3 regions of the Pseudoalteromonas sp. NCCP-2140 genome follow, and region 1 is predicted to be linked to each of the others. Evidence: predicted binding sites of a transcription regulator. Region 1 holds the regulator's gene; each other region holds the start of a gene.
What was found. Region 1 encodes sigma-54, which starts transcription at its own class of promoters, with help from an activator protein. Its sites were predicted from a motif close to GTTGGCACGNNNNTNGNNT; they were not measured.
Positions count from the first base shown of each region.

Region 2: a site for sigma-54 is predicted at 4,779-4,797, ahead of NFU46_RS17735 (YggN family protein). Genes of this name have one in related genera too.
Region 3: a site for sigma-54 is predicted at 6,192-6,210, ahead of NFU46_RS07315 (EF-hand domain-containing protein). Genes of this name have one in related genera too.

Region 1 covers NZ_BRCZ01000003.1:470,586-478,187, reverse strand. The annotation lists gene mgtE (magnesium transporter) at 1-253, opposite strand, end outside; gene NFU46_RS08830 (HPr family phosphocarrier protein) at 465-737, opposite strand; gene rapZ (RNase adapter RapZ) at 751-1,596, opposite strand; gene ptsN (PTS IIA-like nitrogen regulatory protein PtsN) at 1,597-2,049, opposite strand; gene hpf (ribosome hibernation promoting factor) at 2,053-2,340, opposite strand; gene NFU46_RS08810 (RNA polymerase factor sigma-54) at 2,368-3,864, opposite strand; gene lptB (LPS export ABC transporter ATP-binding protein) at 3,972-4,697, opposite strand; gene lptA (lipopolysaccharide transport periplasmic protein LptA) at 4,694-5,215, opposite strand; gene lptC (LPS export ABC transporter periplasmic protein LptC) at 5,205-5,759, opposite strand; gene kdsC (3-deoxy-manno-octulosonate-8-phosphatase KdsC) at 5,756-6,307, opposite strand; gene NFU46_RS08785 (KpsF/GutQ family sugar-phosphate isomerase) at 6,311-7,282, opposite strand; gene NFU46_RS08780 (calcium/sodium antiporter) at 7,286-7,602, opposite strand, start outside.
Region 2 covers NZ_BRCZ01000012.1:17,975-25,576, forward strand. The annotation lists gene NFU46_RS17715 (hypothetical protein) at 36-176, opposite strand; gene NFU46_RS17720 (diacylglycerol kinase family protein) at 501-1,349, shown strand; gene NFU46_RS17725 (DMT family transporter) at 1,403-2,332, opposite strand; gene NFU46_RS17730 (PLP-dependent aminotransferase family protein) at 2,434-3,876, shown strand; gene NFU46_RS17735 (YggN family protein) at 3,943-4,743, opposite strand; gene NFU46_RS17740 (PA3496 family putative envelope integrity protein) at 5,135-5,323, shown strand; gene NFU46_RS17745 (glutathione peroxidase) at 5,376-5,858, opposite strand; gene NFU46_RS17750 (AzlD domain-containing protein) at 5,966-6,265, opposite strand; gene NFU46_RS17755 (AzlC family ABC transporter permease) at 6,262-6,969, opposite strand; gene NFU46_RS17760 (cytochrome b/b6 domain-containing protein) at 7,107-7,602, shown strand, end outside.
Region 3 covers NZ_BRCZ01000003.1:141,261-148,862, forward strand. The annotation lists gene pdsS (proteobacterial dedicated sortase system histidine kinase) at 1-1,544, shown strand, start outside; gene NFU46_RS07285 (hypothetical protein) at 1,658-1,828, shown strand; gene NFU46_RS07290 (hypothetical protein) at 1,879-2,088, shown strand; gene NFU46_RS07295 (DUF1543 domain-containing protein) at 2,090-2,590, opposite strand; gene NFU46_RS07300 (sigma 54-interacting transcriptional regulator) at 2,599-3,942, opposite strand; gene NFU46_RS07305 (hypothetical protein) at 3,945-4,472, opposite strand; gene NFU46_RS07310 (HAMP domain-containing sensor histidine kinase) at 4,474-5,931, opposite strand; gene NFU46_RS07315 (EF-hand domain-containing protein) at 6,244-6,471, shown strand; gene NFU46_RS07320 (hypothetical protein) at 6,481-6,708, shown strand; gene NFU46_RS07325 (EF-hand domain-containing protein) at 6,807-7,040, shown strand; gene NFU46_RS07330 (EF-hand domain-containing protein) at 7,045-7,278, shown strand; gene NFU46_RS07335 (amidohydrolase) at 7,372-7,602, shown strand, end outside.

The DNA of each region.
Region 1 (7,602 bases):
CCATCTGGGCAATAATGCCAAGACGTACATCTTCAGAGAGTTCTTCTAGAACATCACCACGGACATCTGGATCAACCAGCTGCCAAAGCATACGACGAATTTTATGGGGAGAAGATTCAAGTAAAAGGGCTGTATCACAAGGTGCCGTTTTGGCTAACATACCGCGCACTTGAACAAATTGACCACTATTGAGTGACTTGGTCACTTGTTTGAGTTGTTGTAGTGGGTAATCTTGTTCAAAGGCTTCTGGCATTGGCGTCCTTACAACTGAAAAAAGTTTAAATAGGCTAAGCAAATACAGCATAGTTGCTTTGTAGTGTATTTGCAGAGATATCGTCGCACTGCGATAAATTTATTAAGAGTTTTGTAATTTAGAAAAGCGAGCGATATAAAAGTAGGATATTTAAAGGGAATTTTAAATATCCGAATTAAGTTTACCGTAAACCCTGAAGTCTTAGCAAATGCTATTCTTGCTCGTGGAAGCGTTGTGCAATTAATTCGCCGATTGCCGTTAATGCAGCATCGGCGTCAGGGCCTTCGCACACAACGCGAACTTCTTTACCCTGACTACTTTCAAGTAGCATTAATGCTAACACGCTGTCGCCTTCAGCTTCTTTATCATCTTGATAAAGCGTAATTTTGGCATCAAATTGCAGCGCTAATTGCGCTAAAACAGTAGCAGCACGAGCATGTAAGCCAAGTTTGTTTTGAATTAAAAAGGTATCTTCAGCGTGCATTGTTGGTGCCTAATTAAATGTCTTGTTCGCGGTGGCGAATTTTTACATTAGCATGGCTTTTGGCAAAGCTCTCACCAATTGTTTGCGCTAAGTAAACAGAGCGATGCTGGCCGCCGGTACAACCAATAGCAATGGTCAGGTAACTGCGGTTATTACGCTCTAAATGTGGCAACCAAGTTTGCACAAAGGTTTGTATTTGCCACGTGAACTTTTGCACTATGCTGTGGCTAGCTAGGTAATCTTTTACTGGTTGATCAAGGCCTGTTAGTGGCTTTAAATCAGGTTCCCAGTGTGGGTTAGGTAAAAAGCGTGCATCAAAAACGTAGTCAGCTTCTTTTGGAATACCATGCTTAAAGCCAAACGACATAAAAGTAATAATCAGCTTTTTATCTTTTTTACCTAAAATCTTTTCGCGAATTGATTCTGCTAACTGATGAACACTCAGATCAGTGGTATCAATCATAAAGTCAGCGCGAGTGATCAACACATCAAGCAGGATTTTTTCTTGTTTAATGGCCAGATCAAGCGGCAAAGAATCAATAGATAGTGGATGCAAGCGGCGTGTTTCTGAAAAGCGCTTGATCAGAGTTTGGTCATCACTGTCTAAATAGAATAGTGTTGGGTTTGCGAAACCTGGCAGGTACTCAAGAATATCATTAAATTCTTGCTGCTCTTTCGGTAAGTTACGCACGTCGATGCTGACCGCTATTTTATCGTAGTTATCAGACACACTACGTACGAGCGAAGGCAGTAAATTAACCGGAATATTATCAACGCAATAATAGCCCAAGTCTTCAAGTACTCGTAAAGCGACCGATTTACCTGAGCCTGAGCGACCGCTGATAATTATTAATTCCATTTATGCCTCTGCTGATATGACCTGAAACAGTTGCTGATCGGTAGTAGCACTACGCAGCTGTTTACAAAATTCTTTATCTTTAAGTCTATCAGCAATTGTTGATAAGGTCTTTAGGTGAAGCTGACAGTCACCATCTGGTACGATGAGTGCCACAAAAATATCAACTGGACGATTATCAATTGCATCAAAATTAATAGGGGATTCACTCACTATCACAAATGCATGAGGCTCATCTGCGCCGCTCATTCGGCCATGTGGAATAGCAATACCTCGGCCAATGCCGGTGCTACCTAGTTTTTCTCGGTTGAGTAAAGCATCTAGGATATCTTGTTGCGATAAATGAGGAAGCTGCTGGTGGGCCAGTTCGCTGATATATTCAAGAATTCTTTTTTTGCTATTAAAAAGGACCGCAGCTTTGCTGCAGTCCTGGTTAGTAAGTGAACTTAGTTTCATAATTTAATGTCGAGCTAATTTCTCTTTGTGTTTAATGACTTGGCGATCAAGTTTATCGATCAGTGAGTCAATGGCTGCGTACATATCTTGATGTTCTGTAGAAGCGAACAATTCGCCTCCGTTTACATGTAAAGTTGCTTCTGCTTTTTGGCTTAATTTTTCTACATCTAGAATGACATGAACATTATTAATATGGTCAAAATGCCTTTCTAGTTTTGCAAACTTGGTGTTTACATAGTCTCTTAATGAATCTGTGATTTCTACATGACGACCAGTTAAATTTAGTTGCATAAGCATTTTTCCTTCTATGTAAAACGTCTAAATCAGACTCTTACGCTGATTAGACGGAGGTATTGCTAGAGACTCACGATATTTTGCAATTGTACGTCTAGCTACTTTAATTCCTTGCTCAGCCAATATATCTGCAATTTTGCTATCACTCAATGGTTTAGCTGAGTTTTCTGCAGCGACTAACTTCTTGATTAAAGCGCGTATTGCTGTAGAAGAACACTCACCACCATTTTCGGTGCTGACATGGCTTGAGAAGAAATATTTCAACTCAAAAATACCCCGTGGGGTATGCATATATTTTTGCGTTGTTACCCGTGAAATCGTCGATTCATGCATTTCGACCATTTCAGCAACATCATTTAGCACCATCGGCTTCATTGCTTCAGGGCCATGCTCAAAGAAAGCTTGTTGTTGTTGAACGATACAGTTGGTCACTTTTAATAGCGTATCGTTACGGCTTTCTAAGCTTTTAATAAACCACTTAGCTTCTTGTAAGTGAGAGCGAATAAATTGGCTGTCGCTACTTGATTTTACAGAGCGAGACATCGCCGCATATTGGCTGTTCACTCTAATCTTTGGCATACAGTCTGGGTTTAACTCGACTACCCAGCGACCTTTTACTTTTTTTACTGATACATCAGGTATGACGTACTCAGACTCTTCGCGCACTATGCTATCCGCAGGCTTAGGATTTAAGCTGTGGATGAGCGTCATCACTTCTTTAAGCTCGTTTTCTTTAAGCTTAGTCTTTTTCATCAAAGTTCGATAGTCGCGACTCGCTAATAATTCGATATGCTCAGATAAAACCATTTTAGTTTCAGCTAAATATGGCGTATTAGCATCGAATTGGCGTAACTGAATGCACAGACATTCTTGTAAACTGCGTGCGCCAATACCCACAGGATCAAATAACTGAATTCTTTTTAAGACCGCTTCGACTTCATCAAGTTCGATTTCTTCTTCATCGTTATTTTGATTAAAGCTTTCGACTATATCTTCACAGCTTACCGTTAAAATACCTGAGTCATCGATAGCTTCTACAATTGCCACAGCAATCGCTTCATCAGTAGGGCTAAATGGCGTGAGCTGTAATTGCCACATTAGGTATTCATGAAGGGTTTCGGTTGATGCTCCCTGATAGATAGATTCATCTTCAGGCATTGGCCCTGACGATGTTGAAGGGGCGGCACTCATGTACTCATCCCACGTGACGTCCATTGCTAAGTCATCGCTTACGGTGTCTTTATTGAGAGCATCACTACTTTCTTGCTCGTACTCGCTAGGTGCTTCTTCGGCAGACGCGCTGACTTGCACATCGTCAGGCTCCGCTTTTTGCTCATTCTTGCCGGTGCTTTCTTCATTGTAATCCGCTTCTTCCACTTCAAGCAGGGGATTACTATCAAGCGCTTCTTGAATTTCTTGCTGGAGATCCAATGTACTGAGCTGCAACAAACGAATCGCTTGTTGCAGTTGTGGAGTCATTGTAAGTTGCTGGCCCATGCGCAGCTGTAATGATTGCCTCATGTATCCCTAACAATCCTTTTTAAGTTATCGATAACTGTATAAACACAGTTATCGATTTATTGTCATTGTTATAAGTCTAGCAGATGCTCTAGTCGCTGGCGTAATGGTTACAGCCTGAATTGCTCGCCTAGATATACATCGCGTACAGTTTGGTCTGCTAATACGTGCTCAGGTGTGCCTGATGCAATTAGCTCCCCATGAGAAACAATGTAGGCTTTTTCACAAACATCAAGGGTTTCTCGAACATTATGGTCAGTAATTAGTACACCGATACCACGATTTTTTAGGTGCTCAATAATTTTCTTTATATCTAACACTGAAATTGGATCAACACCAGCAAAAGGCTCATCTAAAAGGATAAATTTAGGATTAGCGGCTAATGCGCGAGCAATTTCTACACGGCGTCGCTCACCACCTGACAGCGCCATACCTTGGCTGTCACGAATGTGTTGAATACTAAACTCATCGAGTAAGCTATTGAGTGTTTCTTCGCGGGTGGTTTTATTTAGATCTTTACGAGTTTCTAAAATGGCCATCAAGTTTTGGTAAACCGTCAACTTTCGAAAAATTGACGATTCTTGTGGCAGATAGCCAATACCTAAACGCGCACGGCTATGCATTGGTAAAAGGGTGATATCGTTATCATCAATACTGATTTTACCTTTGTCGCTAGGTACTAGGCCTACAATCATATAGAAGGTCGTTGTTTTACCTGCGCCATTTGGACCAAGCAAGCCAACAATACTGCCAGCTTCAACTTCAAGACCGACATTTTTAACCACTTGGCGGCCTTTGTAGCTTTTAGCTAAAAGCTCTGCTTTTAATGTGCTCATGGTTGGCCTTTATTATCTTTTTTATTTTCAACAGGCACTAAAATAGTGTGTACACGATCTGTTGAGTTTTCGTCTTTTTCAGCACTGATCAGCTGCTGTGCCATATCATAGGTAATGCTTTTTGCTGTTACTTTTTGACCTGCTTGAGTAACTTCAGCTTCACCATTTAAGGTTAAGAAGCGTTTTGCAACATCATAACGAACTTCTTCTGCGCTAGCGCTCATTACGGTGCCATCAGCTTGCTTTTCTTCGAAGTAAGCAGGCTTACCTGTGGCAATAATCAACTCTACTGTACCTTCGGTATCACCGCCGTGTGCTTCAAGGCGCTCTGCGGTAATACGACGATTACCATGCACGATCTCTACGTTACCTTCAAATATGCCAACGCCATCTTTTAGTTTACCTACTTGGCGATCTGAGCTAATGCTAATTTGAGCGCCAGTTTGCTCGGCAGCTGCGCCCGAAAAGGCAATCAATAAGCTTGGGATCAGGAGTAATTTCTTCAGTTTATTGGTCATAGTATATGGTTCGTGTATGGTTAGTTAACTCAACAATTTCGGTTTTTAAATCGGCTTTTAAGCCTTTCCCGGTAATCTTTAAATTCGGTCCTGTTAGTGTCACAGGTTGCTTAGAAAACATGGTCATTTTATCAATGTCGACATTAATGTTTTCTGCTTTTATATCTTCAATCATGCCGTTGTGGGTTAAGTTTTTAGCAACTACATCCCCTTCAAAAATCAGCTGATCGTTTTCGTACAATGTGGCTTCTTTGGCTTTTACTTGCCAAACCTGCTGGTCGCCATAAATAGTAAAAATAGGTTGCTCAAAAAAGGTAAACCCTAATTGTTGATACAACTCCATTTTAGCAGCAGCCACTTTATGACTAATTTTGCCTTGCTCGTCATACGCTGTTTGCTTTAACGCCACTGCGGTGTAATCAGGTGTTGCGATGATCTCGTCTTCACTAGTTATTGTGTCTGTTGATTGGTTAAAGTACGGGTACCATAACCACACCATGCAACAAACAAAAACAATACTCAGTAAAATACGGGCTATATTCATGCGCTGGTTCCATCGCTAGTTAACGGCTTACCGTTTTCTAACATCAGTAAATCAGTTAATTCACGCACAGCTCCAAAGCCACCTGGTAATAATGTGGTGTAATGAGCCAGCTTTTTAATCAGTGGGTGTGCGTCGTTTACAGCAATGGCAAACCCTACTTTTTCCATTACTGGTAAGTCTGGACCATCATCACCAATATAGGCAATTTGTTCATCAGTCAGCCCCAGTTTATCTTTTAACTCTTGATAAGCAATCAGCTTATCTTCTTGTCCCTGATAAATGTGCTGAACTGTTAGGCTAGTCATTCGCTGCTGAACTATTTGTGAATGGCGGCCAGTAATCACTGCCACTTCAAAGCCACTATTAATGAGCGCTTTAATACCAAAGCCATCTTTAGTATTAAATGCTTTAAGCTCTTCGCCATCATTACCTAAATAAATTCGGCCATCAGAAAAAACGCCATCTATATCACAGATTAGCAATTTTACTTTTTGTGCGCGCTGACTCACATCAGGGCTAAGAGGCTGGTATAGCTCGGCGAATGTCATTGCTTAAAGAACTCCTGCTTTTAATAGGTCTTGCATATTAAGGGCACCAATTGGCGTATTACTTTGATCTACCACAATTAAACCATTGATACGTTTACGTTCCATAATATTTAAAGCTTCAGCTGCAAGCATATCAGGGCGAGCAGTTGTACATGAACGGGTCATTACTTGGCTAATTGCCGTATTATGGATATCGATGCGCTGTTCTAAAATACGGCGTAAGTCACCATCAGTGAATAATCCGGCTAACTTTTCATCTGCACCAATCACCGCGGTCATACCAAGGCCCTTGGCTGACATTTCGATTAGTGCGTCTTTAATGCTTTGGGTTTCGCTAACGATTGGCGTGGCGTCGCCTGCGTGCATCACATCATCTAATGTAAGTAATAAACGTTTACCTAAGCTGCCACCCGGGTGCGAAAGCGCAAAATCATCGGCTGTGAAACCACGGGTTTCAAGTAACGCAACCGCCATTGCATCACCCATAACCAAGGTCGCTGTGGTACTTGCAGTTGGCGCAAGGCCTAATGGACATGCCTCTTGGCTTACTTTAATGCACACATGTACATCAGACAGTTTGGCCATGGTTGAGTCTGGGTTGCCTGTTAGTGAAATCATTTTTGCGCCAATGCGCTTGATAACAGGGATAATGCTAAGTACTTCGCTGGTTTCGCCTGAGTTCGAAATACACATCACCACATCATCACGGGTGATCATGCCTAAATCACCGTGGCTTGCTTCGCCAGGATGAACAAAAAATGCCGGTGTGCCAGTACTTGCAAGGGTCGCCGCAATTTTATTACCAACGTGGCCAGACTTGCCCATACCAATCACAATAATACGACCTGTACATTGGAACATTAATTGGCAAGCGTTATCGAAATCTTGATTTATATATTGCTCAATTTCTTGTAAAGCTTGTGCTTCAATTTCGAGTACGCGCTTACCCTGCGCGATAAAGCTAGGTTGTGTCATTAATTATCCTACTTGGCTGAAAATATAGCCCTGATATGCAATAAATGCGACTAACAAGAAGCCACCTTCTACTCTATTGATACGACGAGCACCTTTAAAGTTCAATGACATGGCAATCAATACAATCGTTGCTGCAATCATGATAAGTGCATCGCGGTTTGCCGCAGAAGGATCAATAATTGATGGGTTGATAATGCCCGCAAGTGGTAATACGGCGAGTAAATTGAAAATGTTTGAGCCAACGATATTACCAAGCGCTAAATCGTCTTCGTTTTTTAATACCCCTGCAATACAGGCTGCCAGCTCTGGTAAGCTGGTAC
Region 2 (7,602 bases), on a different contig from region 1:
GTTTACTGCACCGATAAAGTAACCATGGTTGGGGATTACTTGTGTTGTACTGCGCCGCCAAGAGCTAACTTTTTGCCATAGCGATTTAGTTTTGCCAACATTTTTGCTTTGCGGTTTGTTGGTTTTACGGCAACATGAGTTGCAGCGTTTTGGTTTAATGTATTAATTGGGTTCATTACTTTGCTCCGGGTTGTGTTTGGTTGAAAACGTGAGTATTTTGCAATCAAACTGAACAAAAATAAAACGATAAAAATTGAGTCTGTCGGATAACTTTTTCTAATCCAAAAGCCTTTTATTAACATGGGGTTAAGTTTTTGCCTTAGTGATATCTTGCATGCTTATGCAGTTTCTTTAACGCTGAAGTGTAGGTAAATAAAGGTTTTTAGTTTTTATTATTTTTATTTATGCGTTTTTAGAGTGAGAAAGTGACTATTTATTCAGATTAATATAATTTGAACGAGTGTGGTGTTTTTGCCATGCAAGAAAAGAAGTAACCGTTGATGTTGATAATAATAAAGCCAAGTGACAAAAAAAATCATAAAAACAGTGTTGATTGGCTACTAAAAGAATGTAAAAAAAGACAGATTGAGCCTAAATTGTATTTAACCACAGGCAAGTTTGAGAATGATTGCGCTGATATAGCGCTTTTGGCTAAAAACCAAACTCAAGTTGTGGTGATTGGTGGTGATGGGACGCTGCATTTAGCTGTTAATGCATTAATGATGAGTCGTTGTTCTATCGCGTTAATTCCGGCAGGCACAGGAAATGATTTTGCTCGCGGCTTTGCATGTAAACAACAGGCTTGGTATGACGCTGTTTTTAATAGCCGTACTGAGTTAATCGATGTTGGACAAATCAATCAGCGCTATTTTATTAATGTGGCGGGAATAGGTTTTGACGCTGAAGTCGTGACTCAACTAAACAAAGCCGGAAGTTTTAGCTCGTTTGGCTACACTTGGCAGGGCATCAAGCAGCTATTTTCATTTAAGGCACAGTCACTTCAGGGTGAGTTTAATGGTAAAGCACTCAGCTACAGTAATTTAGCGACGATTTTTGCTAATCATCATTACTTTGGTGGTGGCTTAAAGATTGCCCCTCGGGCAAAGTTAAATGATGGTCAGCTTGATTGCTACTGTATGCCAGCTGGCGGTTTGTTGAAAAACCTGATCAGCTTTTTGTATTTACTACTCGTAAAGCATCATGGTTTGCAAGCGCTAGAATATGCTCGGTTAACTACTGCTGAGGTCACCACGAAAGGGTTGGCTATAGAAGCCGATGGTGAGCTTGTTGGTTTTACTCCGGCTAAGATTAAGATACACAAACAAGCACTTCGTTTTCATATGCCATAAAAAAGCGCCGGCAAATTTGCCGGCGCTTGGTGTTAGAGGTGACATAGTCACTTCTAACTGGGGATGGAGCTTTTTTGCTGTAGGTTACGTGCAGCAAAAAATGCTTTAATTTGTCGAGTTGGAGTTAGCACGATAGCATTTCCGAATAACACCAAGCTAAATCCCATAAAGGTATTCGCTTGCCATTCGAATCCTTCAAATAAGGTGCTTAAGACCACTGCAACCAGCGGGAACAATACGATTACATAGCTTGCTCGCTCAGGGCCGATATTTTTAAGTAGCGCGAAGTAACAAGCAAATGCGATTACGGTACCAAATACTGCTAAATAGAAGAGCGATACCCAATAGCTGGTTGGGGCATTCAATGTCAGCTCAACGTCGCTTACTAAAACATAAGCAGCTAGTCCTAAAGCGCTGTATAACATGCCCCAGGCATTGCCCTGAAGTACGCCAATATTACGCTGAGAGTTTCGAACACTGACCATATTTCCTAATGAAGCCACAAAGGTCCCAGACAGCGCAAGTAGTAACCCGACCAACGCACCATTACTCAAGTCGAATTGCTGAATTTGTGGCCAAAACAAGCTGGCAATACCCATTACGCCAAGTAGTGCGCCAAAGTAAATTCGTTTTGCAATTGGTTTGGCGAAGAACAAGCGGGTGTTAATAATGTTCATTAATAGCAACATCGAAAAGGCAATTGAGGCCATTGCTGAGGTGAGATAGTTCTGCGCCCAATACAGCACTAAATAATTTAAACCAAAGTTAAATAAAGCCAATAATGCAAAAAATCCGTGATCACACAGTGAATATTGCATAGGGAGTTTTTTTACCAGCACAAAGGCCCACATTAAAATGGCTGCAATGGCAAAGCGATAAAATAAAGAGACCTCAACAGCGACATCACCCAGTTGAAACTCAATAGCTAGCCAAGTCGATCCCCAGATCAATACTGTAGCAAGGTAGAGAGTGGCGCTTTTCATAGTTAGTACCTAAAAATTGAAAGTATGTTCATTTTAGTTCGCTTCTGTATACTTAACATATACAGAAAACTAGAAATGCAACCTATACAGTTTGGTGGGCTATGTCACAAGTTATCAGTCGTAGTAACAGTGAGTTCTTATATCAACAAGTTATTCATCTAGTTAGAGATCTTTGCTTGCAAGGCTCGTTATTACCGGGTGAAAAGTTACCTTCGCTCAGAAAAATGGCAGACAAGCTCAACATCAGTATTCCTACTGTAAAACAAGCGTATCAATTACTTGAAGGGCAAGGATTGATTGAAGCAAGAGAAAAGTCAGGGTACTTTTTAAAGTCTTCACAGTTAAATCAGTCACGACCAAAGCGAGTTAGGCTCAGTCGAGAGCCGACCACAGTCAATAAGCAAGGCTTGATTGAGCAAGTCTACAGCGCTATCCATAAAGCTAATGTGGTGCCATTTGGTATCGCCAACCCTGTAGCCGCTGCACCTACAGATAAAGCACTGGCACGAACAATGCGCCGAGTAATGACATTAGCGGGCGCATCGGCAATTAACTACGGGCCGATGGATGGCTTTGCACCACTTAAAAAACAACTCATTCATCGCTATCTGGATTTTGGCATTGGGGTTGATAGCGATGAATTAGTGATCACCAATGGTGCTCAAGAAGCGTTGGCGATTGCCCTTAAGTGTGTCGCTAAACCCGGTGATGTTATTGCTATCGAGTCGCCTTGTTATTTTGGCATTATCGAATTAATTGAAAGCTTAGGTTTAAAGGCACTGGAAATACCGCTGTGTCCTGATGAAGGAATATGGCTAGATGACTTGGCTCAAGCACTCGATGAACATGATATAAAAGCCTGTGTGTTTTCAACCTCATTAAATAACCCTGTTGGCAGTTTTATGCCTGATGCCAAGCGTGAGCAATTAGTGGCACTTTTAGAGCAGCGTGACGTGGTGCTTATTGAGGATGATGTTTATGGCGACTTACATTTTACAGCTAAGCGTGCCACTCCTGCACAAGCTTATTCAAAAAAGGGCTTAGTGATCACCTGCGCGTCGTTTTCAAAAACAGCTGCTCCCAGTTATCGCATAGGTTGGATCATTGCCGGTAAGTTTGCTGAACAAGCAAGACGACACAAACGCGCGCTTAGTTGCTCCGCGCCACTTATAAACCAGTGGACCTTGTATGAGTTTATAGCTAGCGGTGAGTACGACCGTAACATTCGTTTGCTTAGACAGCGCTTAAGTACCAACAAAGAGCGTATGATTTGGTGCCTGCAGCAATATATGCCAAGTTGTGCGCGTATAAGTAACCCGCAAGGGGGCTGTGTTATCTGGGTTGACCTTGGTAGCCAATATGATGCGGTAAAGTTATTCCATTTGGCACTTGAGGCGGGGATCAGTATTACTCCAGGGTTGATATTCTCAGCGGGTAAAAAATACCGTAGCTGTTTTCGTTTAAGTTATGGCTTGCCTTGGTCTGAAAACTTAGAGCAGGCGATTAAAACGTTATCGCAGCTGACTGTGCTGGCCAAAAAATAAAAAAGCGCAGAGCAAGCTCTGCGCGAAAGGACCAAGTGTTTTGGTTCAGGGATGTTAATTAGTCAATTACTCTGCATTCTGTTTGAAAGTAAATAGTTGATACTCTTTTAGCTCTGGTACTAGAACCACTAGCTCTTGCTCTTTATGAGCGATATCAGCAAAGCTGCCGCATAATGCATCTGCACGCTCTTCAAGTTGAGCTGCCTGTGTTTCTACACGCGCTTCGATTTGTGCGCCCATGTTTTCCATACGTTGCTCAAACTCATCCATGTCGCCACCTGAACCTAAAAGTTCAGAGCCTAGCGCCACTAAAATACTGCCCATCGATTGCATCATGGCTGACTCGACAGCCGATTCGATTTGCTCATCGAATTGGTCTTCAAAGTTTTGGCCAAATTTTTCGAAATTTTGCTGACCCATGGTGAACGCACCTTGCTGATAGAAAGCGTTTTGTACTTCTACGCTGATATCGTCCATTAATTCTGAAATGTCGCTTAGGCCATCAATATTGAAAGCATTTGATACTTCTTCGATGGCTACACCAGCTATTTTTACACCATCAAGTGCGATATTTGCTACTTCAGGAAGTTGGCTGCGTAAGCTGTCTGAGTAATCTGCAATTGCTTGCTGTTGTGAAGCATCAAGCGACACGCTTTGACCATCGATATATAAAGTGTGTTGATCGATGATTTTCATAGTGCGATTATCGGCTGTGTATACTTCTAACTCGCTTGGTGTGATGCGTACATCATTTATAAATTCAACATCACACTGCTCACCGCTGAATGAAATATTTGTATCATTATCGTTATGAGCCATTGCGCCGGTAGCGATAAATAAAGAACTTACTAACAATAACTTTTTCATTTTTTTCTTTCCTGTTTGAAATGACACAAATACATAATCAAATTGAATGCCAAAATTTATAAGTTCAATTAATTCAATATCTTGATGTGTTTTGAGGCTTTCTTAAAAATTGCGGGGAATAACTTTTTAACCATTTTTTAGTTAAATTAACTAAAAAATACACATGCATAAATGACTTTTATCGAAACGATAAAAAACTCTCACTTTTCAGAAATCAAATTTAGCGCTATTTATTCACAATATTGACATATGACCTATTTAGCATGGGTGTATGGCTTTATTTTGGTGGTTTTTTAGATACTAAATTACTACTGAGCTTTTTAATCTTTGCCAATTCATCGAGCAAATTTTAATCTCAAGAATTGGTCTCAAACACTTTATGGAGTGGGTTGTGGGTAAGACATTTAGTTATGACGCGCTAGATGACGATTTTGTTGAAGACGAGTACGAAATGGTCGGGCGTAATCAACACGACAAGAAAAAGCAACGCGTAAAGAAGAAGTTGGAAGACTATCTTGAACAAAAACGCTTGCGCAGAAACTTAGGCGATGACGACTTTGACGAGTACTTGAACGACTAAGCATAAATTTAGATAAAGAGGCAATTTGCCTCTTTATTGCTTTTAGACTTTGTTATTTTCCCAGTGCTGCTGCGATGTCTGACTCTAGCTGTTCAGGTTTTGTCAGTGGCGCATAGCGCTTAATTGCCTTGCCATCTTTACCAATTAAAAATTTGGTGAAGTTCCATTTTATTTTGCGGGTGATAAACCCCGGTAATTCTGATTTTAGGTATCTAAAAACAGGGTGAGCATGTTCGCCATTCACATCGACTTTGCTCATCATTAAAAAGCTAACGCCATAGTTAATAAGGCAGCCTTCTTTAATTTCTTTTGCATCACCTGGTTCTTGTTTGCCAAACTGGTTACATGGAAAACCAATTATTACTAAGCCTTGCTCATGATACTTTTCATGCAGTGCTTGTAAGCCTTCATATTGTGGAGTGAAACCGCATTTACTTGCTGTATTTACAACAAGTACGACCTTGTTTTCAAAATCAGAAAAGTCAACGGTTTGGCCTTGTAGGCTGGTGGCAGAAAGTTGGTGAAATTCGCTCATAATGATAACTTTTTATTATTGTTGCATTGATTCTAACTTGCTTGGAGTTTTTCTAAAAGGGTGAATTTTAATCAGCGGTTTTTCTTACTTGGCGTTAAGTATCGCAGCTAACTTAAAATTATAAATAATCCCATTCCTGCCAGTGTTGTGTAGTATATGTTATGTGTTTTATAGGCCACGATAACAGACACAACAGCAGCACTTAGGTAAGGGTTTTGCCAATCTAGATTTATCCCTTCGTCATTAATAAACACAATGGGCACCCAAATTGCGGTGAGTACGGCAGGGGCGCTAAAACTTAAAAATTGCTGCATTTTCGGGCCGACTTTAAACGGTAATGCGCGGTGCAAAAATAAGTAACGTGTGAAGAAGGTGATACACGCCATTAATAAAATGGTGGTCATCATTGTGTATGCTCCTCTTTTGCTTGCAAGCGACTAATTAGGTAGCCCACTGTCATAGCGATAAGAGCCGCGGTGACAAGCCAAAGTTGAAAGCCCTGACTTTTTAATAGTGTTGCTACAACGCCTGCGGTGATCACTGTAGCCAGTGTCGCAAGGTTCTTTACACCCGGAATAACTAAAGCAATAAACGTGGCAGCGATGGCAAAATCAAGGCCAAGGTGTGTTAAATCGGGAAGGAGGCTTCCTGCGACAATACCTAGTAAGGTCCAGATATTCCAGGCAATATAAAAACTAAAGCCGGCACTGAGTGCGTAAATAAGGCGAACTTTTGTGCGGTAGGCTTTGTGATGATGCGAAAAAGCAAATAATTCATCCGTCAGTACAAAACTCACTGGCAGTCGCCAACGAAAGGGTTGGTCAATGACTTTGTGGCGAATAGCTAAACCATATAAAAAGTGCCGTGAGCTAATAATGAGTGTGGTAAATAAAATAGTTAAAAGCGGCGTATTGCCTGCCATTAATTCAATCGCAACGAGCTGTGCTGAGCCTGCAAATACCAACAACGACATAGCTTGTGTTTCTAAAGCAGTGAAACCATTTTGAACTGCTAACGAGCCACATAGAATTCCCCAAGGTAACACCGCAAGGCATAAGGGGAGCATGTCGAAAAATCCTTTTAGCAAGGCTCTTATTGTTGATTTATGCATCTTATCGCTCATGTTTGTTGTTATGGCTCAGATCAAAACAGCTGAAATAGAGGTGTGTCAAAATAACTGAAGTTTGCAATAATGTATAGCCGAGCCTGTTGCTGAAATCATTAGCGTCTTTTAAAGGGAAAGTTACAATGTCAAAAGTTAAAGTATGGGATGGCTTTATAAGAAGCTTCCATTGGTTATTAGTTGCGGCCATCGCAACCCTCTATTTTAGTGCTGAAGAAGGTATGTTGGAGCTGCACTTTGCTGCAGGCTACTTCACTCTAGCGCTTATTATTACACGCCTTGTTTGGGGCCTTATTGGTAGTAAAACGGCAAAGCTGTCTGCACTGATTCATTCACCAATCGCCGCAATTAAATCGTTTACAAGCAATGAACATAAGGCGGGTCACGGCGCGGCGGGTAGTTATATGGTGATAGCCTTTTTTGCGTTACTTATTGTACAGCTAACCTCTGGCTTAATGACTAGTGACGATATATTAACGGATGGTCCACTAGTCGAGCATGTATCCTCAGATACCGTAGAGTTTGCCGGTTGGTTACATCATTTAAACTTTGACATTTTGTTGTATGCCATTGTGTTGCATGTATTGGCGATTGTGATTTACCGCATTAAAGGAAAAAACT
Region 3 (7,602 bases), 330 kb from region 1:
AGCCGGTCACTAAAATTCAAGGCTATTTTAAAAGCACCGACACGGGTTACAACATAGAACTGCGTTTTCCGCTTTCGATGCTAGGTAATAAGCTTGGTTTTGCGATTGAAGATTGGGATGAAGACAAGGTTGAGCCTCAACTTATGTCGACTTCAAACCTACAAAATCCCAATGATATCGGCTCTGTTTTAGTACCTTCGCCAGAAATTAACCGTATTTTGAAAGGCATGGGCCACAGTGGTAGCCGAATTTGGGTCGTCGATAACCATCATCGCGTACTTGCACAATCAGGCTCAATTCATCATGCCGATGGCGTTTGGGCAGACGGCCTAAAAGAGGAGCCCGCAACAACCTGGTGGCAACGCTTTGAGCAAGATTACTTACACCCACTTTACTATAAAATTTTAACTCGCCCAGAAAATGAGTTTATTGATACCTTACATGATGTCGCTGCGATGCAAGGCACTCACATAGCCAGCGCTTTAAATGGTAGACCCGCATCATCATGGCGCTTAACCCCAGATAACAAAGCCGTTATTTTATCGGCAGCCTACCCTATTTGGATCCAAGACAAAGTCATTGGTGCAGTAATCGCAGAAGAAACTACCAATGGCGTGCGCACCCTGCGTAATAAATCGTTAGAGAAGCTCTTTAATGTGATTTTAGCGGTGATGCTTGTTGGCACTGTAACGCTATTCTTTTTTGCTTCAAGAATTTCCAGCCGTATTCGCCGCTTACGTGATAATGCCGAGCAAGCTATTGATGCTCAAGGGCGGATCACTGGCAAGATTACTTATGCCGATTCGAATGACGAAATTGGCGACCTTTCTCGCAGCTTTGCCAACATTGTTAGCCGTTTAAGTGGTTATACTGATTACCTAGAAAATATGTCATCACGGCTATCCCATGAACTTCGTACGCCCGTGGCTGTTGTGCGCTCATCACTTGAAAACTTACAAATGCAGCCGCAATCTGAACTGAGTCAAAAATACCTCGACCGTGCCAGTGAAGGGGTTGAGCGGTTAGGTAAAATTATTACCACCATGAGTGAAGCAACGCGCCTTGAACAAAGTATTCAAAGTGCCGAGGCAGAAGAGTTTGACCTGACCAAGGTGATCACCGGCTGCATGCAGGGCTATCAAATAACCTATGGTGAAAGCCTATTTACCTTGTCGCTTTGTAAAGAGCCGTTAAATGTTAGTGGCGCACCAGAATTTATTGCCCAATTACTCGATAAGCTCATCAACAACGCACTTGAGTTTAAAACCCCGCAAAGCACAATTTCAGTCAGCTTAACCAAGCAAGAACAGCGTGCATTATTAACAATTAGCAACCAAGGGCCTTTGCTTCCTGACGGTTTAGTTGAACATATTTTCGACTCAATGGTCTCGGTGAGAAGTCAGCAACATCAACAGCAGCCCCACTTGGGTTTAGGTCTTTATATTGTAAGGCTTATTTGCGATTACCATCACGGTAAAGTATTGGCAGAAAATTTAGATGATGGCACAGGTGTTGTGTTCACTGTGGAGCTGCCTATTAAATAAGCATATTTGCGTTACATATGATTACAGTTTAATGACTGGGTATTCACCGATAATTCAGATTACAGGACGTAATATTTGTAATACAAAAGGCAAATTATTCTTTGGAGGGCATCATGCGATCTGGATTACAACGTGAAGAGATTGAGTTCATTATGGGGCTGTTTAGCTATAATGAAGCAACCGATAAACCAGCGGCTCCAAAAAAGCAGCCTGTAAAAGCTGACACTAAAAAAGTTGATACAGCGCAATATAAAGCAAACTACAAAGCAACTTATTTGACCTGAGTAAGCTGAGATCATTACAATGGCGCACCTTTGGAATATAACGCCTTGTAATGAAAAAACACTCACCTAAAAAAGAACTGATTTTACTGCCCGTTTTATTCGTGGCTATTTTACTTTGTGTTGCAGGTCACTTCCTACTCCAGCCCAACTACCAAGACAGCCATACCGTTGAGTATTTACTTGCTGCACTGCCATTTGCCTTATTTGGATTAGTGATCATCGCCTTTAAAGTTGCCAGTAAAAACGATAACCAAGAATAGATCAAAGAATGTGATAGCCAAACCAATCGGGCTTCATTGCTTGAGCTTGCCCGCTTGGCGTTAATTTTATTGATAAGTTGCTATCTAACAAATCAATCGCAAAACAATCGTCTACATCGTGTAAGTCATCTTTATGAAGATGAGTCATTCCCGCCAATAAAGACTCTTTAGCGCGTTGCTTTGCTTCTTCACTGCTACGCGCAACGTACAATGCAAAATCATGTTGCTCTGCAAGACTATCAGCTCGGTAAGCACCTAAATTTACAAAGTATAGTTTTTCGGCTTGGTGATGCGCAGTATCAACCACTTCGACCTGATAGCCATCGATGTGCTGAATTTGCATGTAGCTATCCATGTGCACATTGCTTTTATCACCCACCCATTGTGCTTTTAATTTTGAATAGGTTTGTTCAATGTTATCACCTACGACAAATCGAACGTCGTGCATTTCAATGTGGCAACCTTGAATACGACCGCCCAGATAGACTAAAAAAAGCGCCATGTTTTTCCTTATATTAAGCTTTCAACATTAATGTTGTGCTTTTTGATTAATTTATAAAAATCTGAGCGATTACGTTTCGCAAGCTTTGCGGCTTCGGCAACATTACCCGCTGACATTTTCAGCGTATTAATTAAATAATCTCGCTCAAATTCTTTTTTTGCATCATTTAACGAAAGTGGCTCAGCAATACTAACATTACTATTTAATGCACTCTCAACTAACTGAGCAGCAATCACTTTACCAGGTGTAAGGGCTACTACCTGCTCTATCACATTTTGTAATTGACGGATATTACCCGGCCAGTCATAGCGAACCAAAGCATGCATTGCATCATTGGCAAACTGCTTTTGATCTTGCCCCATACGTTTAGCAATTAGACCTGCAAAATGCTGTGCTAGCAAACTAATATCTTCTCGGCGTTCACAAAGCGGAGGCAATTTTAAGTTCACCACGTTTAATCGGTAATATAAATCTTCACGGAACTGCTGATTATTGATTGCCTCAGGAAGATTCTTATGAGTCGCCGACACCACCCGCACATCAATTGGGATCTCTTCTTGAAAGCCCACAGGGCGAATGGTTTTCTCTTGTAAAACCCTCAGCAGTTTTACTTGTAAATTTAGCGGCATATCACCAATTTCGTCTAGAAAAAGGGTACCACCTTGTGCTTGTTGAAACAAACCTTGATGGTCTTTGACTGCACCTGTAAATGCGCCTTTTTTATGCCCAAATAATTCAGACTCTAAAAGCTCTCCCGGCACTGCGCCGCAGTTAATTGCCACAAATGGCCCATCACTAACATGGCTGTGTTGATGTATTGCTTGTGCAAGCAGCTCTTTACCTGTGCCGCTGGCACCGGAGATCAATACATTCACTTGCGTTGGACCAAGCAATTTAACTTGCTCAAGTAGATGCAACATCGCACCGCTACGGGTGACAATATTCGTTTGTGTAGGTGTTTCATCACCGTGTACACCATGGATCTCGATAGCTTTAGCAAGGCTGTCGAACAGCTCATCTTTATCAACCGGTTTGGTAATAAATGCAAATATACCTTGCTTCGTCGCTTCCACGGCATCAGGTATCGAACCATGGGCTGTCATCATAATCACCGGCATTGAAGGATAACGACTTTGTAACTGGCGATGTAGAGCCATGCCGTCCATTTCATCCATCCTTAAGTCGGTGATCACCGCATCATAGGTTTGGTTTTTTAGCGTTTGTAGTGCCTCAATGCCACTTTCAACGGTACTAACCAAATAGCCTTTAGACTCAATTCTAATCGCTAGTAACTTTAATAAACTCGCATCATCATCTACTAATAAAACCCGTGGTTTTGTTACTTCATTCATGGTTACTGCTCCTTGGTTTCTTCACGTAGCAGAAGTTGTTGTTCGATAGTCGCAAGCGACGATAAGGTTTTTTCCATTTCATCACTTAGCGCTTGCTTAGCTTGTTTTGCCGCTAAATTCTGTTGTAAATATTGCTTTTGTAACCAAAGATACTGCTTAATATCATCTGGCCAATAAAAAGCATGGTCACTTTTTTCAAGCTGATTAAGGGCTTTTTCTGGCTCAGAAGCACCGAGTAAACAAATCGACTCAAACAGACGTTTTAGCTCATTTTCACCAACATAATTTGCTTTATCAGAGCTTGCTTTAAAGCCACCACACTTAGCAGCATGCCAAGCAATGACTGTACTTGCAGGCGGGTATAGCGGCTCACTTTTCGGCCGAGGCTTTGGATTAGGTTGCCCTTGAGGTTTCACACCTGTTGTCGGCTCTACTTGCTTTGGCTCAACATGCTTTTGCGTGATCGTGCACCCTGTTATAAAAAGCGTGCCTATAACAAGCATAAAACTGGCTTTATTCGCTAAGCCCATATCAGTTAACTCCTTGGGTTAATTGAATTGGTAAAATGGCTGTAAATACACACCCTTGTGGCTCATTATCTGTAATAGAGAGCTTACCGTTTAATTGTTCAACTGTTTCTTTAACGATAGTTAAACCAAGTCCGCTGCCCATTTCAGTATGTTGTTTTGCATTCTTGCCTTGATAAAAAGCCCCAAACACAGCGGCTTTTTCAGTATCTTCTATCCCCAATCCTAAGTCGCTGACACTCAAAATTAACTGCCCCTGTTTTAAGCTTGCTTTTATTGTCACTGACTCGTGTTCCGGCGAAAACTTTAACGCATTTGAAGTCAACTGAATGAGCACCATTTCAAGTAGCTCAATTGAGATAAACAAGGCTTTATTTGGTAATTCATTTACCCACACAATGGATAAATCACGCGCTGATAATCGGTGCTCAAAATGACGCTCAATTTTATTCATCATCAAGTTAAAGTTAAGCTCGCTTAGGCTTTGCTTACTCGTGCGAATAGCGTTGTAACTCAATAAGCTTTCAATCATGGCTCTGAGCCGCACCATACTTTGCGTTATTAGCTCAAGGACGGCTTGTTGCTCGCTATTGATTGGACCAACAATTTCATCTGCAAGTAAGTCTGTGCCTTCAACCATCGAAGCAAGGGGGGTTTTTAATTCATGTGTCACATGGCGTAAAAATGTATCTTTTTGCTGCTCAAGCATATGTAGCTGTGCTTGAACCCACTCTAGTTTGTTACCTAATTCAACTAGCTCTGACGAACCTCGAACTTGAATTTTTTGCTGCCAATGGCCTTGTCCAAGTTTATCAATTACATGTGTGAGCTCCCTGAGCCGTCCGCTGATCCGCCAAAGAAACCCGCCCCCGACCAATAACGTGAGTGGAATTAACGCAACTAACCAATTAATGAATGAAGTTTGAAGTGCTTTTAATTGCTGCTGATTTTTTGTGATGCGTAATTCATTTTGCTCTTTGAGCCAATTTGTTTGCTCACTGATAAGCTTGCTGGCAGGAGCAAATAACTCACCGTCTTGCTTTTGCTCTATCAACAAGTGCTGTTGTGCAAATCGTAATACCTCAGCCAGTTGCCGCCACTGTGAGACATAATCAGCGGTTGGGCTTAAAAATATAAGCTCATCAATACTTTGCAGTGAAGATTGCCACTTATTGGCAATCAAGCTATCGAGGGATTCACTTTTAAGCACCCAATTTTGTCGAGTTGCCCTTTCTAAGCTATTTAAGTCTTGTTTGAGGTTATTAAATGCTTTAGTGATTTCGTAATTGTCACCGACGATTTCTTGAGTCACCGCTAGCTGCTTATTAAGCGCATTTAAAAATAAAATCACCACCAAAGATAACGGTAGTAAAGACAGCAAAATGCTACAGACGAACTGGCCAATAAGACTCGGTCGCCAATTGAGTAACTGTTTTATTTTTATCGCTACTGTATTTTGCATATTCACTCTCAACATAATTTCAGATGCTGATTATTAGTGAACAAACTTAGACACTCGCTGAATCCGAACTTAAAAAGTACTGATTTTTACCCAAAAACCGATACAAAGTTGCTATTTGGCAACAGGCTAACTCATTGAAATAAAATGGATAAAGTTTTAACACCTGAAAATCGTTGCAAAAAAGACACAACACCCTGTAACTATTTCGCATTCAAAACCACATTAAAACCATAAGCTATTGATAATTAGGACCTTTTAATATTGGCACTGATTTTGATTGGTACTAAGCAAATTAGTTATTTAGGACACAAAATGAAAATAAAGGCCCTGGTAGCCACCCTGCTTATAAGTCTCATCTCGGTAAGTAGTTATGCACTAGATTTGCAAACAACGTTTAACGAGCTTGATAAAGACAGTAATGGCTTTTTGAGTGAAGCAGAAGCATCTGAAGATGCATTATTACATGGCAACTTTACTCAAATTGATAGTAACCAAGATGGCCAAATTTCATTTTCTGAGTTTCAGTCGTTTATTCAATAGGAGATTGTAATGAAACAACTATTAGCTGCATTCTCGCTGATGTTTTTAGTTATCAGCGCTACCGTTTTAGCATCACAAATGGATGTTCGATTCGCTAAATTTGATACAAACGCCGACGGCGAGATTTCATTAACTGAAGCAACCAAACACGATAACCTACTTAAGCAATTTGCCGATCTGGATGAAAACGGCGATCAGGTTCTGTCTGAACAAGAGTTTGAAAAATTCAAACCTTAACGGCTTAAAGTGCTTGCCATAATCCCAGAGGGAATGTGTAAACGGATTTAAATTTTGGGAGTTAAATTATGGCAAGCACTTTTATTTGGAGAGTAATTATGAGAATTTTCTGGCTTGCTTCATGTACCTTAATTACTATAAGCTTCAATAGCTTAGCATTGGATGTAAAACAACGATTTGATCACCTTGATAAAGATAAAAATGGCTTTTTATCTGTGCAGGAACTGTCATCGCAACCGCACTTGCAAAAACGCATGGCGCAGTGGGATACAGATAAAGATCAACAAATCTCGCTCCTTGAATTTAAACACTATTTAACAAACAAGAGTTAAAGTAATGTCAAAATTAACCTTTGCCAGCCTAATTTTATGTTGTGTAACTAGCACAGTGAGTTTTGCTGCAGATAGTATTGGTGAAAAATTTAAACAACTTGATCGTAATGACGATGGTTACCTGACTCGCTCAGAGTCTGCGAGAGACCCTGCTCTGTGGTCACGTTTCAAAAACTATGACAGCGATAAAGATAATAAATTATCGCTTAGTGAATTTAAGGTCTACGCAAGCAAATAAAGCGTTACAATTAATTATTTACTTGCTGCTGAGTTGCAGTTTACTGCAACTCTGATACTGTTTTCATAAATCAATAAAAACTATTAGAAGATTATGAAACTCATCATCAGCTTACTAGCAACAGCTTCACTTAGCTGCTTTGCCAACACCACTGTTATTTATAATATAAATGGCTACACGCCTACCTACAAAGGCGAAACCCAACACTTTTCTGCACTGGTTTTTAAAGACGGTAAAGTCGTAAAAACAGGCAATGACTCAATTAAAAATAGCTTCCCTGACGCCACCGCAATTGACGGCAAGCAAGCCACGTTGTTACCTGGC